Regions from separate parts of the Zhongshania guokunii genome, predicted to be linked through region 1. Evidence: predicted binding sites of a transcription regulator. Region 1 holds the regulator's gene; the other holds the start of a gene.

Evidence for each region. The regulator FliA, encoded in region 1, starts transcription of late flagellar genes. The targets are predictions, from matches to a motif close to TAAAGTTATNNNNNNNNCGGCCGATANCC.
Region 2: flgM (flagellar biosynthesis anti-sigma factor FlgM) is a predicted target of FliA. The motif match lies at 4,387-4,415, and genes of this name have one in related genera.

What each region holds. Positions count from the first base shown of each region.
Region 1 covers NZ_JBFRYA010000009.1:90,637-98,135, forward strand. The annotation lists gene flhA (flagellar biosynthesis protein FlhA) at 1-987, shown strand, start outside; gene flhF (flagellar biosynthesis GTPase FlhF) at 1,013-2,404, shown strand; gene AB4876_RS11665 (MinD/ParA family protein) at 2,529-3,368, shown strand; gene AB4876_RS11670 (RNA polymerase sigma factor FliA) at 3,365-4,096, shown strand; gene AB4876_RS11675 (DUF2802 domain-containing protein) at 4,115-4,555, shown strand; gene leuA (2-isopropylmalate synthase) at 4,659-6,338, opposite strand; gene AB4876_RS11685 (Lrp/AsnC family transcriptional regulator) at 6,645-7,109, shown strand; gene AB4876_RS11690 (Rieske (2Fe-2S) protein) at 7,225-7,499, shown strand, end outside.
Region 2 covers NZ_JBFRYA010000001.1:275,249-282,747, reverse strand. The annotation lists gene AB4876_RS01290 (flagellar basal body rod protein FlgF) at 1-438, opposite strand, end outside; gene flgE (flagellar hook protein FlgE) at 477-1,694, opposite strand; gene AB4876_RS01280 (flagellar hook assembly protein FlgD) at 1,752-2,417, opposite strand; gene flgC (flagellar basal body rod protein FlgC) at 2,429-2,830, opposite strand; gene flgB (flagellar basal body rod protein FlgB) at 2,834-3,250, opposite strand; gene flgA (flagellar basal body P-ring formation chaperone FlgA) at 3,600-4,343, shown strand; gene flgM (flagellar biosynthesis anti-sigma factor FlgM) at 4,447-4,746, shown strand; gene AB4876_RS01255 (flagella synthesis protein FlgN) at 4,748-5,167, shown strand; gene AB4876_RS01250 (GNAT family N-acetyltransferase) at 5,219-5,824, opposite strand; gene zwf (glucose-6-phosphate dehydrogenase) at 6,078-7,499, shown strand, end outside.

The sequences.
Region 1 (7,499 bases):
ATTCCCTTGGTAGACCGCAATCAGGGCGGCGAGCTGATTGGCCGTATTACGGGGGTTCGCAAGAAGCTTTCCAAGGATTTAGGGTTTTTGATTCAGCCGGTGCATATCCGCGATAATTTGGAGTTGTCGCCAGGTAGTTATCGCATTCAGTTATTGGGCGACACCATTGCCCAGGGCGATATTCAGGTTGGTAAAGATTTAGCAATTAACCCAGGCGGCGCCCAGCCTGGTCTGCGTGGCGCCACGACTAAAGACCCCGCCTTTGGTATGGATGCGATCTGGATCGACTCTAGCCAGCGCGATCAGGCGCAAACCATGGGCTATACCGTGGTGGATCCCTGCACGGTTATTGCGACTCATCTCAGCCAGGTCATTAAACAACACGCTCATGAGTTGCTGGGGCATGAAGAAGTGCAGCAGCTGTTGGATCGTTTGGCCAAGACTGACCCGCGCTTGGTAGAGAATGTGGTGCCCAAGCAATTGCCGCTGAGTATTGTGGTGAGAGTGCTGCAAAACTTACTGAAAGAGGGTGTTTCGATCCGCAGCATACGAATGATCGCCGAAAGTTTGGCGGAGCAGGCGCCGCGTAGCAAAAATCCTGACGAGTTATTGGAGGGCGTGCGGGTTGCGCTTGGGCGAATGATTGTTCAGGAAATCAATGGCTTAGAAGATGAATTGCCAGTTTCTGCGCTGGATGCCGATTTGGAACAGTTGTTGCAAGACATGCTTAGAGGCAACTCTGGCGCGGTGGGATTAGAGCCGGGGATTGCCGAGAGATTGCAAAATGAATTGGCAGATTTTAGTCACCGGCAGGAGTTATCTGGTCAGCCTGCGGTGGTTCTGGTATCGCCGTCGATTCGGGCTTGGTTGTCACGCTTTACTCGGCGGAGTGTTCCCGGATTGTCGGTTTTGTCTTACAACGAAGTACCCGATAGCAAGCAAGTGCGCCTGTTATCAACTATTGGGCAGCAAGCGCGCTTAGCGTAAGACGCAGGGCTGCAGGAGAGCGAGTATGCAAGTAAAGAAATATCGTGCTGTGGACAGCCAGCAGGCCATGCGGATGGTGCGCGCCGCCCACGGCCCCGATGCGGTGATTCTAGACTTACATACCATTGAGGGTGGTGTAGAGGTGGTGGTTAGCCTCGACGAGGCTGCTAGTCACGGCGCGGCCAGTGCTCAAGTGGCCGTTGCTGAAAATGCTGCACAACAGCTTGCTCGCCAAATTAGCCAGCAGTTTTCACCGGCGCCGCGCAGTGAGCGTACTGCGCTAGATGCCTTATTAGATCGTCAGAAAAAGAACGCGCAAATGGCGCAGGAAACTGCCGCTAGCGAACGCCAAAATCTTGGCGCTAGTCGTCAGCCCGCGCCAGAGATGCCAAACCAGCCAGTTAGCCGTGGCCAAAGTGAGCAACACCAAAGCCCGCAGCTGGCGTGGTCACAGCAGGATGAATTGCTGACCTTCAAGCAGGAGCTGTCGTCAATGAAGTCGATGCTGATGGAGCAGCTTAAAGGCCACAATTGGCAGCAAGCCAGTTTTCAGGCCCCTGAACAGCGAGAATTAAACCAGTTTCTATCGACTCTAGATATCGATCCGAGCCTGGGTAAGCGCTTGTGCGCCGAGATTCCCGCTGATGAAAGCGATTCATTGCAGCGCGAAATTTTAAAAATGCTGCTAATTAAGCAATTGCCGGTAGCGGCTCCGCCAAGTTCTGGCGCCATTTGTTTGGTTGGCCCGCAGGGCGCCGGTAAAACCACTACAATTGCAAAAATTGCGGCGCAGTATGTGTTAAATCATGGCCGCGACGGCATTGCTATACTGACTACCGATGTGGCACGGGTTGGCGCGCAGGAGCAATTGCGAGCTTATGGCCGAATTTTACAAATTCCGGTACACACCGCAGTAGATATCGAAGAGGCAGTTAAAACCTACCGTATTCTGCGCAAGAAGAAATTAGTGCTAATCGACACGGCGGGCATGTCATTTCGCGACAGCAAAGGGATTAGTGAATTGCAGCAACTAACTGCAGCGATGCAGGACGTGCAGGTGTTTGTCACCTTGCCGGCTGACGCTGAAGCCTATGTGCAAAGCGAAATTATCGATGCCTATGCGCCGTTGGCGCCGCAGGGTGCAGTAATTACAAGGATCGACGAGGCCATGCGTTTGGGTGGTGTGATCTCTAACCTAATACAGCACCGCCTACCCGTGGTTTGGTGTGCGAATGGCCCCAAAGTGCCACAAAACCTGTCGGCCGCAGATGGGACTAAACTGGTGAATATGGCCGTGCGCATGGGTCGAGCTTTTGAACTGAAGTGCCGCCCTGGGCAAGAGGTTGCCGAAACCACGCCGGCAGCTTCGCGGCCAGCGGTGAATGTGCCGCCAGCACGCCTTAGTGTGCGGGTTTGAGGCTATACTGGGTTTAGTAAATACTCTGCTGATGGGCTAAAGTGAGTGCTATTGCGTAGAGCAATCTGTGTGGTGAAGGCTTAAGATAAACTGCGGTGATGTACCAAGGGAGAAAGATAATTAAATGAGCGCAGTAAAAGTAATAGCCGTAAGCAGTGGCAAGGGTGGTGTTGGTAAAACCAATGTATCGGTAAACCTCGCTTGCCAGCTGGCGCGTCGCGGTCGGCGAGTGCTGCTGATGGATGCCGATTTGGGCTTGGCTAACGTCGATATCATGCTGGGCTTGCGGCCGAAGTGGAATTTGTCCCATGTGTTAGATGGCAAATGTGCAATTCAAGACATTCTGGTTCCTGGCCCCGTTGGTATTACCATTATTCCGGCCGCATCGGGTATTAAGAAAATGGCGGATTTAGGCGCCGCGCAACATGCCGCAATTGTGCGGTCTTTAAGTGAATTAAACGACGATTACGACGTGTTAATCGTCGATACGGCAGCGGGAATTTCCGACAGCGTAGTGACCTTCTGCCAAGCGAGTCAGTACGTTTTGGTGGTGGTGACCGACGAATTAACCTCCATGGCTGATGCCTATGCGCTGATCAAGGTAATGAATCGTGACGCGGGTATTCGCCGCTTTAAAGTGTTGCGCAATATGGTCGACAGCCAAGATCAAGCGCGCGATGGTTTTGAACGCCTTAACGAGGTGGCTCAGCGCTTTTTAGACGTGAGCTTGGAATACGCGGGTTTTGTGCCCCGCGATCCTTATTTAATTAAAGCTGACTCTCGCCAAAAAGCGGTGAGTGATTTGTATCCCGGCGCGGAATCGTCATTGGCTTTTCGTAAATTGGCCGAAACGGTAGATAAATGGGAGGGGCCAAAGGGCCCGAGCGGCAATATCGAGTTCTTCGTCGATCGTATGTTTAGCTCAGAAGACGCTGCTGAAGTCACCACAGGAGCGGCAATGTGAACGGTCACGCCGCTTATCTTAATGTGCAGAATGGCAGCCGCGAAGATCTGGTGAGCCGTCATGCGCCTTTGGTTAAGCGGATTGCCTACCACCTCGTTAGCCGGTTGCCGGCGAGTGTTGAGGTCGACGATTTGATTCAGGCGGGCATGATTGGTCTGCTCGAAGCCGGTAGTCACTACCAAGCGGATAAAGGCGCCAGTTTTGAAACCTACGCCAGTATCCGTATTCGTGGCTCGATGATCGATCAAATGCGTCAGAGCGGCTGGGCGCCGCGTTCAGTAACTCGCCAACTCCGTGAAATGTCTGAAGCGGTGCGGCGCACTGAGGCTAGATTGGGGCGTGAAGCTGCGCCCGCAGAGGTCGCTGGTGAAATGGGCGTATCCCTTGATGAGTATCACGACCTGCTGCGCGACACCAGTTCGGTGCGCCTGTTTAGTCTCGAGCAGATAGGTGAGAGCGAGCAGGAAGCGGTTGATATTGGCGGCGGCGACGATCGCTACGCGCCCTTAGAAAATATCTTGGAAGAGGATTTTCAGCAGGCCTTGGCCAGCCAAATTAACAATCTGCCCGAGCGCGAAAAACTCGTTATGGCGCTGTATTACGACAGTGGCCTAAACCTCAAGGAAATTGGTGAGGTGATGGAAGTGAGTGAGTCGCGTATTTGTCAGATTCACAGCCAGGCTATCGTGCGCTTAAAAAGTCGGCTTGGCGATTGGACGGCAGCATAATGTTGCGGAGTAGCAATTATGGAGAGTAGCCAGCAGTTCTCTTCTTTAGTCGGCAATTGGTTTAATGGCCTAGGTGAGGCATCGCTACTGGGCTTGGTGCTGAGTGTGGTCGGTATCGGCTTGTTATTGTACGCATTGAAAACACGGCGAACGGCAGTGCTTGATGCACCGCGCCCGCCAAGTGCGGAAGAATTAATTGCGACCCTTGAAAAGAAAATCGAATTGCAAAACTCAGCCATGAGCCTGCTGGGTGAACGGGTCTCGGCCTTGGAGGAGTATTTAGAAATGATCGGCTCCCGCCAGCAGCGGCAAGACGCCGATAAAAAAGACATGCGCTTTTATCAGCAGGCGATCAGCATGGTTGACAAAGGACTCAGCGCCGAAGAACTGGCCCAGCGCTGTGGTATTTCCGCTTCAGAAGCAGATTTGATTACGATGTTGTATCAGAAGACGCATTGAGCTGGCGCCTAATGCTTGATGGGAGACGGGAGGCGCAAAAGATTAAACCGTGCACTGAATTGGATTAGCGTTTTCCGTCTCCCATCAAGCGTTTAGCGATTTACTATCCTGCCTTCCGAGCATCCATCACTGCCTGACTCGCCGCACTCAGCACTGCTTGCAATGAGGCTGTTACCACATCGCGGTGCAGGGCTACGCCGATATAGCGCTGATTATTGATCGACAGGTGCACATAGGCCACGGCCTGTGAGGCGGTGCCGGTGTCCAGCGCGTGTTCGCGGTAGTCGAGCACTTCTACTTTGTCGCCAAACTCCTGCTGCCACGCGTTAGCTAGGGCGCTAATTGCACCGTCGCCATGGCCTTGCAGAGCCACTTCTTGGCCGCGATGCTGAAAACTCAGGCTCAGCTGGTCTTGGCCGTGGTTTTCGGCATTGTTCTGGCTAATGGCAAAGTGGCTTAGCTCGGTATTGCGTGCCGCTTGCAGGTAGTGCTCGTCGAACAGCTCCCAAATTTGCTTGGCGCTGACTTCGCCGGCAATTTCTTCGGCTTTGGCCTGCACTGCGCGGCTGGCGTCGATTTGCAGCCAGCGGGGCAATTGCAGTCCGTAGTCGTTTTCCAGTACCCAGCTCACGCCGCCTTTACCAGACTGGCTGTTAATGCGGATAACCGCTTCGTAGCTACGCCCCAAATCCGCGGGGTCGATTGGCAGGTAAGCAACTTGCCAGTGTTCGTCTTGGCCTTGCTTGGCCAAACACTTGCGAATAGCGTCTTGGTGGCTGCCAGAAAAGGCGGTAAACACCAGTTCACCGGCATAGGGGTGGCGGGGGTGGAGCGGAATGGTAGTGCAGTGCTCGACCACCGCTATAATTTCGTCCATATCAGCCAAGTTCAGCTCTGGATTTACGCCTTGGCTGTACAGGTTCATGGCCATGGTCACAATATCCATATTGCCGGTGCGCTCGCCATTGCCGAGCAGGGTACCTTCAACACGGTCGGCGCCGGCCATCACTGCCAGCTCGCCGGCGGCCACGCCGCAGCCGCGGTCATTGTGGGTGTGTACAGATACGCTAATGTTGTTGCGGAATTGGGTGTGGCGGCAAAACCATTCCACTTGGTCGGCAAATACATTGGGGCTGGTGCACTCCACGGTGGCCGGCAGATTAATAATGATCGGTGCGCCGGTATCCAGCCATTCAGCAATAACGGCGTCACTGACCTCTACCGCAAAATCGACCTCGGTGCTGCTAAAACTCTCGGGGGAGTATTGAAATGACCAGGATGTTTCTGGGTTGCGTGCGGCATATTCTTTTACCCAGCGCGCACCTTGCACCGCAATTGCCTTTATTCCGTCTCTGTCTAAGCTAAATACCCGCTCGCGCTGCACGGGGCTGGTGGAGTTGTAAACGTGAACAATGGCTTGTTTGGCACCTTTAAGAGCTTCGTAGCTGCGGGCGATCAATTCTTCTCGCGCTTGTGTTAGTACTTGGATAGTTACATTATCGGGAATTCGATCTCCGTCGATTAAGGCGCGCACAAAATCAAAATCTGGCTGCGAGGCAGCCGGAAAACCTACTTCTATCTGGGTGAAGCCCATTTTGACCAACAGATCCCACATCCGCAATTTTTGCTGCACAGTCATGGGCTCAACCAAAGCTTGGTTACCGTCGCGAAGATCCACAGAACACCACTGGGGCGCTTGGGTAATGGTGTTGTTTGGCCACTGGCGGTCGGGCATAACAATTGCCGGTGTTGCGCGGTATTTGCGGTGATTAAAGTCGGCCATGATAAATCTCGCTTCCTTGGGCTGTATGGGGGCTATTGGGTTTCGGGTGTTGAAGCCCAGCGGCGCTGGGCGTTTTCATTCACTCTTGTAGTGTAAGAGCTGGTTCGCGTGTTCAGTTTGCGGGGTGCTGCAAGCTGGCTGACGATGTTTGCGAAGGGGTAACTTCACGGTTCCCAGTATAGGGATAGAGCGGCAGCAGGGGATTGCGAACTTGGCGTAAAATACCTGATCAGCTTTTTATTTATTGCTGTATTGTTAGATATATTGGAATATTATGCTTATAAAGTTGAATTAGGTGGATTTATTGTGAAGTTGGATGGCTATGATAAGCGGATTCTAGAGGCTCTACAGGCCGATGGCCGGCTGAGTAATCAAGAGCTCGCCGATCGCATAGGTTTGTCACCGTCGCCCTGTTTACGGCGGGTGCGGCGATTAGAAGAGAGCGGCGTGTTGGCCGGTTATCGAGCATTGCTCAATGCGCGGGCATTAGGCCTCAACCTAATGGCGTTTATTCATATCAGTATGGATCGGCACACCCCCGAGCGTTTTGAAAATTTTGAGCGCCATGTTGGCGAGTGCCCTGAGGTTTTAGAGTGCCATTTAATTACCGGTCAAGCGGCAGATTATCTGCTGAAGGTAATCGTTGCCGACATGGATGGCTTTCAGGCCTTGTTATTAAATAAGATTACTCGAATTGATGGAGTCACCGGCGTACACTCCAGTTTTGTTATGAAGTCGCCGGTGAGTAAAACTGCCCTGCCTTTGTTGTAGTGGCTGGGGGATAAATCCTTGTTGCGGTTTGCTAGAAATTTGTCCCTAATGCGGACGGCATAGCAGCATAGGCCGCAGAAAAAACACTTTTTGATTAATTCTAAGGAGCACAGAAATGGATAGGATTTTTGCAGCAAATCTTGATGAAATCGAAGAGGGCGCTTTTTTAAACAAAACCCTTGGTGGCGCAAAAGTACTGCTGACCAAAGTGAATGGTCAGATTTGTGCAGTAGAGAACCGCTGCCCGCACCTTGGTTTGCCACTTGGCAAAGGTAAAATTTGCGATGGCGCGGTGACGTGTCCGTTTCATGGCTCAAGCTTTAATTTATTGACCGGCGAAAATATCGACTGGACCAACGCTTTTATTGGCATGCCAATGCCAGGTTGGAC
Region 2 (7,499 bases), on a different contig from region 1:
CGAAACCGTGCCGTCTTCGCCAATCATCAAGCTTTCGTGCTCGGGAATCGCTACCGGGCCGCCGTCACCCATCACTGGCTGGCCGGCGCCGTTGAGCAGCATGCCGTCGCTAGTAATATGAAAATCACCTCGGCGGCTATAGGCTTCGCTGCCGTCTGGCGCGGTTACCACAAACCAGCCTTTATCGCCGCGAATGGCAACATCCAGCTGGCGGCCGGTGGCCATAATAGAGCCCACCGAGAAATCTGAGGTTTCACCCTGATACACCGAATTAAAACGGGTCGCCATACCAGGGCCTTCAACCTGCTGAGACAGAACGTTCTGGAAATCGCCACGAAAACCCGCCGTGCTCACGTTCGCCAAATTATTGGCGTTAGTGGTTTGGGCCAGCTGCGTATTCTTTGCCGCTGTCATGCCGATATACAGTAATCTGTCCATAAAAACTCCCGATTAATGGCGGCCTAAACCGCCCTCAATTAACGGATATTGATGATCGCTTGGGTTACCGCATCGGCGGTAGAGATCATCTGGGTGTTGGCTTGGAAGTTACGTTGAGCGGTAATCATCTCAACCAACTGCTCGGTCAAATCTACGTTAGAGCTCTCTAGGGCGCCGGATTGCAGCAAACCAAAGTTAGAGGTACCCGCTTCGCCAACCCGTGGACTACCTGACGAAAAGGTCTCTGCCCAAGAGGTGTCACCCTGCTGCTGTAAACCATTGGGGTTGGTGAAACTAGCCATCGCAATTTTACCTAACTGGGTCGACTGACCGTTGGTATAACGAGCCGACACTACACCAGTAGAGGCAACTTCAATGCCAGTTAAGCGACCGGTGGTGAAACCGTCTTGCTGAAGATTATTAACACCAAATTCTTGGCCGTACTGGGTGCTGGCATTAAAGTCGAAAGACAAATTCAAATCCTCCGAGCCCGTACCAGGATCATAGGCTGGATAGGTCACCAAGCCATTTGCGGGTGTCTGCAATACCCCAGCATTACTAAACGAGAGCGTGTTAGCGCCGCCCACGGCATTGTTGTCTACATAGAGCTGCTGGTTCCAGGTATTAGCCGCCGCGTCGCGTACAAAATACAGGGTCGCGGTGTGCTGGGTACCCAATGAGTCGTACACCGTCATGGACGTGGCGTGGTTATAACTGGCCGGCAGAGTTGGATCGAAAGGCGCAACTGTTGGCACTGGTGCATTGGCTGGCAAGTTAACGCCAATCTGGCCGCGCGAGGTTTCTTGGGGCGCATTTTCGTTTACTTCTAACTGTAAATCGCTAAGCGAGCCGGTAGAGAATCCGCCGTTACCCGTTGGTGGAAACACCTGCAGACGCTCCAGATTATTGTTTACCACGAAGCCTTCGCGGTCGACGCTAAAGGCGCCAGCGCGGGTGTATGTCACACCGCCAGAGCCCTTCATGGTGAAGAAGCCTTCACCACTCACCGCGAGATCGAGGTTGTTATCGGTAAAATCAACATTACCCTGGGAGAACTGCTGGGTGATGGTAGCAAGACGAGCACCAGCGCCAGGCGTGGTTTTGGTGACATCGTTATTGGCGGTGGCGTACACATCGGCAAAAGCAGCTCGCGAGCTTTTAAAACCGGTGGTGTTTACGTTGGCAATATTGTGCGCGGTCACATCCAAATGCGATTGCGCTGCGTTTAAACCACTGAGTGCGATACGAAAGCTCATAATGTAACTCCTACTGAGGGAATAGTTTTGTCATTCTCTGAATAGCGCAATCGCAACTCAGCTAATCTCTTTAATTTGTGACAGACTGACCGTACCCAGCCCTTGTACTTGCACCTGAGAACTACCACCGCCCACCGGCACACTGACACTAATGACCCCGCTGCGCATTTCCGTGGTCAGTGCCTCGACTTTGTTGCCGTTTAAATAGTTGGCGCGGATCTGATAATTGCCCGGCGGCATGCGCTCGCCATTTAAGCCAATACCATTCCATTCGAAAGCGCTGGTGCCGGCAGCCTGGGGCCCCATTGGCACCTTGCCAATAACCTCGCCACTGGGCGCCAAAATTTCGATATCTAAGGCCGTGGTGCTGGTGGGCAATTCAACCTGACCTCGCACACTACCGCTGCTAGGCAGCGCAGCAACGCTAGACTCCACGAGCACGTCTTTACCAATCAGCGAGGATGAATCGAGCAGCTGCGCCGAATACAGCGAACCCGTTAGCGCACTGAGGTTTTCGTTCATTTCACTGATGCCACTAACCGAGGTCAACTGGGCCATTTGGCTAATGAATTCGGTGTTGTCCGTGGGTTTGAAAGGATCCTGAGCTTTTAGCTGCTGCAGCATCAACTTCATAAAATCGTCTTGGTCCAGCGACGATGCATCTTTCTTCGTCTTACTGGTCGCGGTCTGCATTTGCAGTTGTTCTAGGGTGCGCACTTCCATTATTCAGACTCCTACTGCTGGCCAAGCTGCAGGGTGCGCAGCATCAAAGTTTTGGTGGTAGAAAAAACTTCAGCGTTATTTTGAAATGAGCGTGATGCCGACATCATATTGGCCATTTCTTCCATGGTGTTGACGTTCGAAGCGTACACATAGCCGTCGACATCAGCTTGAGGATGTCCGGGCTCGTAGCGTTTCATCACTGGCGCATTGCTCTCAACAACGCCAGTTACTGCCACCCCCGCCACTTCGCGCTGCTGGTCCATTACCGTAGAGAACACCGCCTGACGCGAGCGATAGGCCTCGGCCTCGCTACCCGCGACTGAGTCGGCGTTGGCCATATTGCTGGCCACGGTATTAAGACGCATCATTTGCGCATTCATTGCCGATGCGGCGATATCGAGTGGATTAGCCATGATCTATCGGCCTCCCTGAAGTATGGATTTAAGCCCGCTGAGGCGACTGCCCAAAAACGATAGCGTGGCCTGATAGCGCATGGCGTTGTCGGCAAACTCGGCTTGTTCGATATGGCCTTCAACCGTGTTGCCGTCTAGCGATGGCTGATAGGGCTGACGATATTTCAAAGACGCCGCTAAAGCGTCGGCACTGCCATCGGCGCGGCGCTGGTGGCCCGCGCTGGTCACTTTTAGCGCCAGGGTTGGTTGATCCCTAGCTGCCGCTGAATTTGATAAAGCAGTGCGAAAATCAATATCCTGCGCCTTGTAGCCAGGGGTATCGGCATTGGCAATATTGGCGGCCAAGACTTCGTTGCGCTTTTGCCGCAACAGCAGTGCTTGCTCGTGAACGCCTAAGGCTTTATCAAAATTAATCGCCATTTTCTTACCATTTCGCTAAAGTTATTCGGTTTGCAGCCGTTAATCGGTTCAAGGCAGGTTTTCTGCTTTTTGCCGCTTTTGCAATGGATCAAGGCAAAGGCCGTGCCATATAATTTAGTTGTTATTTTTCAATAACTTAAAATCATCAAATTGGGTCACTGCCAAAATAACGGCAAGTTTTTGCCGCTGATCGGCAAAAATCCGGCAAGTGCCATCCGCTTTATTTTTTATACCCCCCGCACGCCACTCAATAAGCAGCAGCCAATCTAGTCACTTATCTAGCAACCAAGACTGGCACAGGCATTGCAGTTATCGACTTACCGACAAATCTTTGACGCGAGCGAATGCAATGAGTGGATTAACAGCCATGGGCCAATACACAACCATGAAAACCACTGCCCCCTGCAAACTGCTATTGGGTATCGCCCTCTGCGTGTTCAGCGCAGCCAGTAGCGGCGCGCCTAGCGAAAGCCACAGCCGGATTGCCGCTACGGCCGAGAACTATATTGCCAGCCGTCATCCTTGGCAGCAGCTCAGCACCATCATCACCGCGCAAAAACTCGACCCCCGCACCAAGCTCAGCAGCTGCCCAGGCAAGCTCCAAGCGTTCTTATCAAGTGGTGCCAAGATCAAACGCAGAACAACTGTTGGCGTGCGCTGTACCGCCGGCGCCAAACCGTGGAAGATTTATTTACCGGTTACCGTAGAGGCCTACGCCAAAGTCATGGTTGCTCGGCACCCCATAGCACCGGGCACCACCATTAGCGCTGGCGACGTGAGCTGGGCAAAACGTGATATCACCAGCCTTGGCTACGGCTATTTACAGTCTTTGGGCGATAAGGGTGGCTATCAAAGCCGCCAGAGTATTGCCCAGGGCGCGGTGCTCACCCCGAATATGGTTAGCGCCAGTAGCATTGTGAATAAGGGGCAGCGCGTTCAACTAAATAGCAGCGATGGTCCCGTTAGCGTGAGCATGATGGGCATAGCCATGCAAGACGGCGCCCTAGGCAGCCGGATACTGGTCAAAAACCTCAATTCCGGCAAGCAGTTAGAGGGTGTTGTAACATCCGAAAACAGCGTCGCTCTCAATTGAGTGATCGGGACAAGTCCCCATGCGCTGCAACGTAAATTCGTGCTAAAGTTCTACCAGATAGTGCCGATACCACAGGCGAAAGCTATTTAAAGAGGATATAAAAATGGTTGACCGTATAGATGGCTCGTCACTGAGTCAGGCCCGCAAGCTAGATGGTGGGCGTACCGGTGCCAGCAAATCAGACAGCACTGTAGCCAGCCCTGCTGCTGCCGACACAGCAAAAGCGCCCCAAGTGGAAACCCCACTAGTGGAGCGCACCCGCGCCCAGGTAAATAGCAGCGACGGCATTGACCGCCAAAAGGTCGAGGCGATTAAAACTGCAATTCGCAATGGTGAATTCACCATCGACGCCAATAAAGTGGCAGCAGCGCTAGTTAATATGGAAGCCCTAACCGGCAGCTGATATGAGCAATGAACTGAGCGACGTACTGCATACCATTCACAGCGAGGCCCAGCGCTTAGAATCACTGCTGGGCGAAGAAGCCCTGATTTTAAAGTTAGCGCGGGAACCTGAGCAGCTGGAGGCGGTAGTTCAGCAGAAGATGGACTTGGTTCAGAATCTCGAGCTTTTAGAAGTGCGGCGCCGGCAGTTAGTCAGTGGCACTGCCGACACCGCGCTAGAAACGCTATGGCAAGAAGCTTTAAACACCCTCAGTCGCTGCCAAGCTTTAAACACCCAAGCTGGCGCCGACATTGCTAGCCAAGCGCGATACGGTAAGCGAGCATTAGAAATTTTGGGGGCCAGCAATAACGACACCCCTATTTATGGCGCCAGTGGCGAAACTCCCAGCACACTCGGTGGCCAACAGCTCGGCAAGGCCTGAGCTGCGTATTTCGAGAACTGTAGCCCTCCCCCCTAATTCACTTCTTCATATTCACAAAACACCGTCAAGTGACTTTTCCATGTAGAGGTGGTTGTCTAATACGCTGTTATAGCTTTTATTGCGTTTTACAATTTTAAAACCCATTTGCTGATATAGACGCAAGGCGCCAGCATTTAATTCCGCGACATCTAAACTCAAAACGGGATAACCGAGTTCGACTGCCCGCGCATCCATGAAATTAATGAGCTGCGCCGCGATGCCTGTGCCCCGCCACTGAGGATTGACCGCAATATGGCACAAGTAGTAACAGCCTTTACGTGGCGGCTTCACCAGACGCAGTTCAAACAATAAGCCCTTTGCAATACCCCGCAAGCCGTACTGAGTAAAAATCGCCTTGGCATTACCTATAAACGTACCGTCGTGGCTCGGTTTATCAAAGCCGCCAATCGTGGCGATCACCTGACCGTCTCGCTCGTACACAAAATGATGACGGTAACTGAACATGGTCGCCGATTTAGCAAACTCAGCGCCTAAAAACTCACGAACATCTGGACCGTGAGCGCGATTAAAAATATGCTCAAAGGCAACCGGCCCCGACAAAAAAACCAAACTGGTAGCGGCTAGGTTGTCATCACTCTGAGCAGGCCGAATTAACATGTTTTTCTCCAAGAATATGGGCGCCGAAAGCGAATTTGGTTTTTTATACCATACTTAATCCGAGCACTGGTGTTTCACACTGTGTGTTGCACGCCACGGCGCTGTAGCACACAGGTTTAACATCGCCTAGCGGTATGAATGACCAGATAAAAGCTCTATGCTAAAAATACCGAGATACTCGGCGCCAATACTAATCAACGTGTACTCAATAACGCCTATTACATTGCAATAAGCCATATTAAAGAGTGAAGCGATGACCCAAAGCCAATCAGCTCAACTTGTTATTTTCGGTGGCACCGGCGATCTCGCCCTGCGCAAGCTGCAACCCGCCCTTTACAAATTACAGCGCGAAGGCTTTCTAGATAACGTCTGCTCGATTATGGCACTGGGCCGAGCCGACATTAGCCATGACGATTACCGCAAACAAGTAAAAACCAAAATGCGCGAATTTTTACCCGCGCATTTTTGGGACGAGCAGCACTGGCAGAATTTTGCTGCCAAGCTCTGCTATGTCAGCTTGGATGTAAATTGCCTTAAAGACTATCATCGCCTCAGCGATTCGATTAACCAGCACGCGGACGCGGCCACCGTTTTTTACCTGGCCACTCATTCTACTTTGTACACGAGCATTTGCCGAAATCTACACAGCATTGGCATTGTTAACGGTCAGTCGAGAGTTGTATTAGAAAAGCCGCTGGGCCACGACTTAGCCAGCTGTACCGAAATTAACCACGAAGTACTGCAGGTCTTCCCAGAGAAAAACATTTTCCGAATTGACCATTATCTTGGCAAGGAAACGGTCCAAAATTTACTGGTGCTGCGCTTTGGCAATGCCCTATTTGGCCCGCTCTGGAATAGCCAATATATCGACAATATTCAAATTACCGTGGCCGAAGATATTGGCGTTGAGGGCCGTGGCGACTTTTACGCCAAAACTGGGGCGCTGCGCGATATGGTACAAAACCACCTTTTACAGCTTTTATGTTTAGTGGCGATGGAGCCGCCCGCCAATCTGCGCGCGGATACGATTCGTGATGAAAAAGTAAAAGTACTGCAAGCTCTTAGACCAATCACTGCCGCCAATGTTAAAGCTAAAACCGTGCGCGGCCAATATATTGCGGGCGCAGTAAACGCCGCCCCCGTCGCTGCCTTTCTCGACGAAACCGGCTTTGAAGACAGCGAAACCACCGAGACCTTTGTCGCCTTGCAAGCCGACCTCCACAATTGGCGCTGGGAGGGCACGCCCTTTTATTTGCGCACCGGCAAGCGCTTGAGCAGACGTTTTTCTGAGATTGTTGTTGAGCTAAAAAAACATCCTTTTAGCTTATTTGAAGGCGACCCCAACGACCTGCCCAATAAGTTGGTAATACGCTTGCAGCCTGAAGAAAACATTACCCTATACAAGGTCAACAAAAAGCCCGGCTTAGGCCGTCAATTAAAGTTGGAACAAGTTGAATTAAATCTGGATGCAGATTTACACGATGAACTACAGGCCCATGAAGCTTATGAGCGACTATTATTAGATGTACTAGAGGGCGACCAAACCCTGTTTATGCGCCGCGACGAGGTGGAGGCCTGCTGGGCGTGGGTAGACAGTATTATTAGCGCGTGGCAGGAAGCAGGTATTAAGCCCAAAACCTATGCGGCCGGCTCTATGGGGCCTAACGCTGCGCTC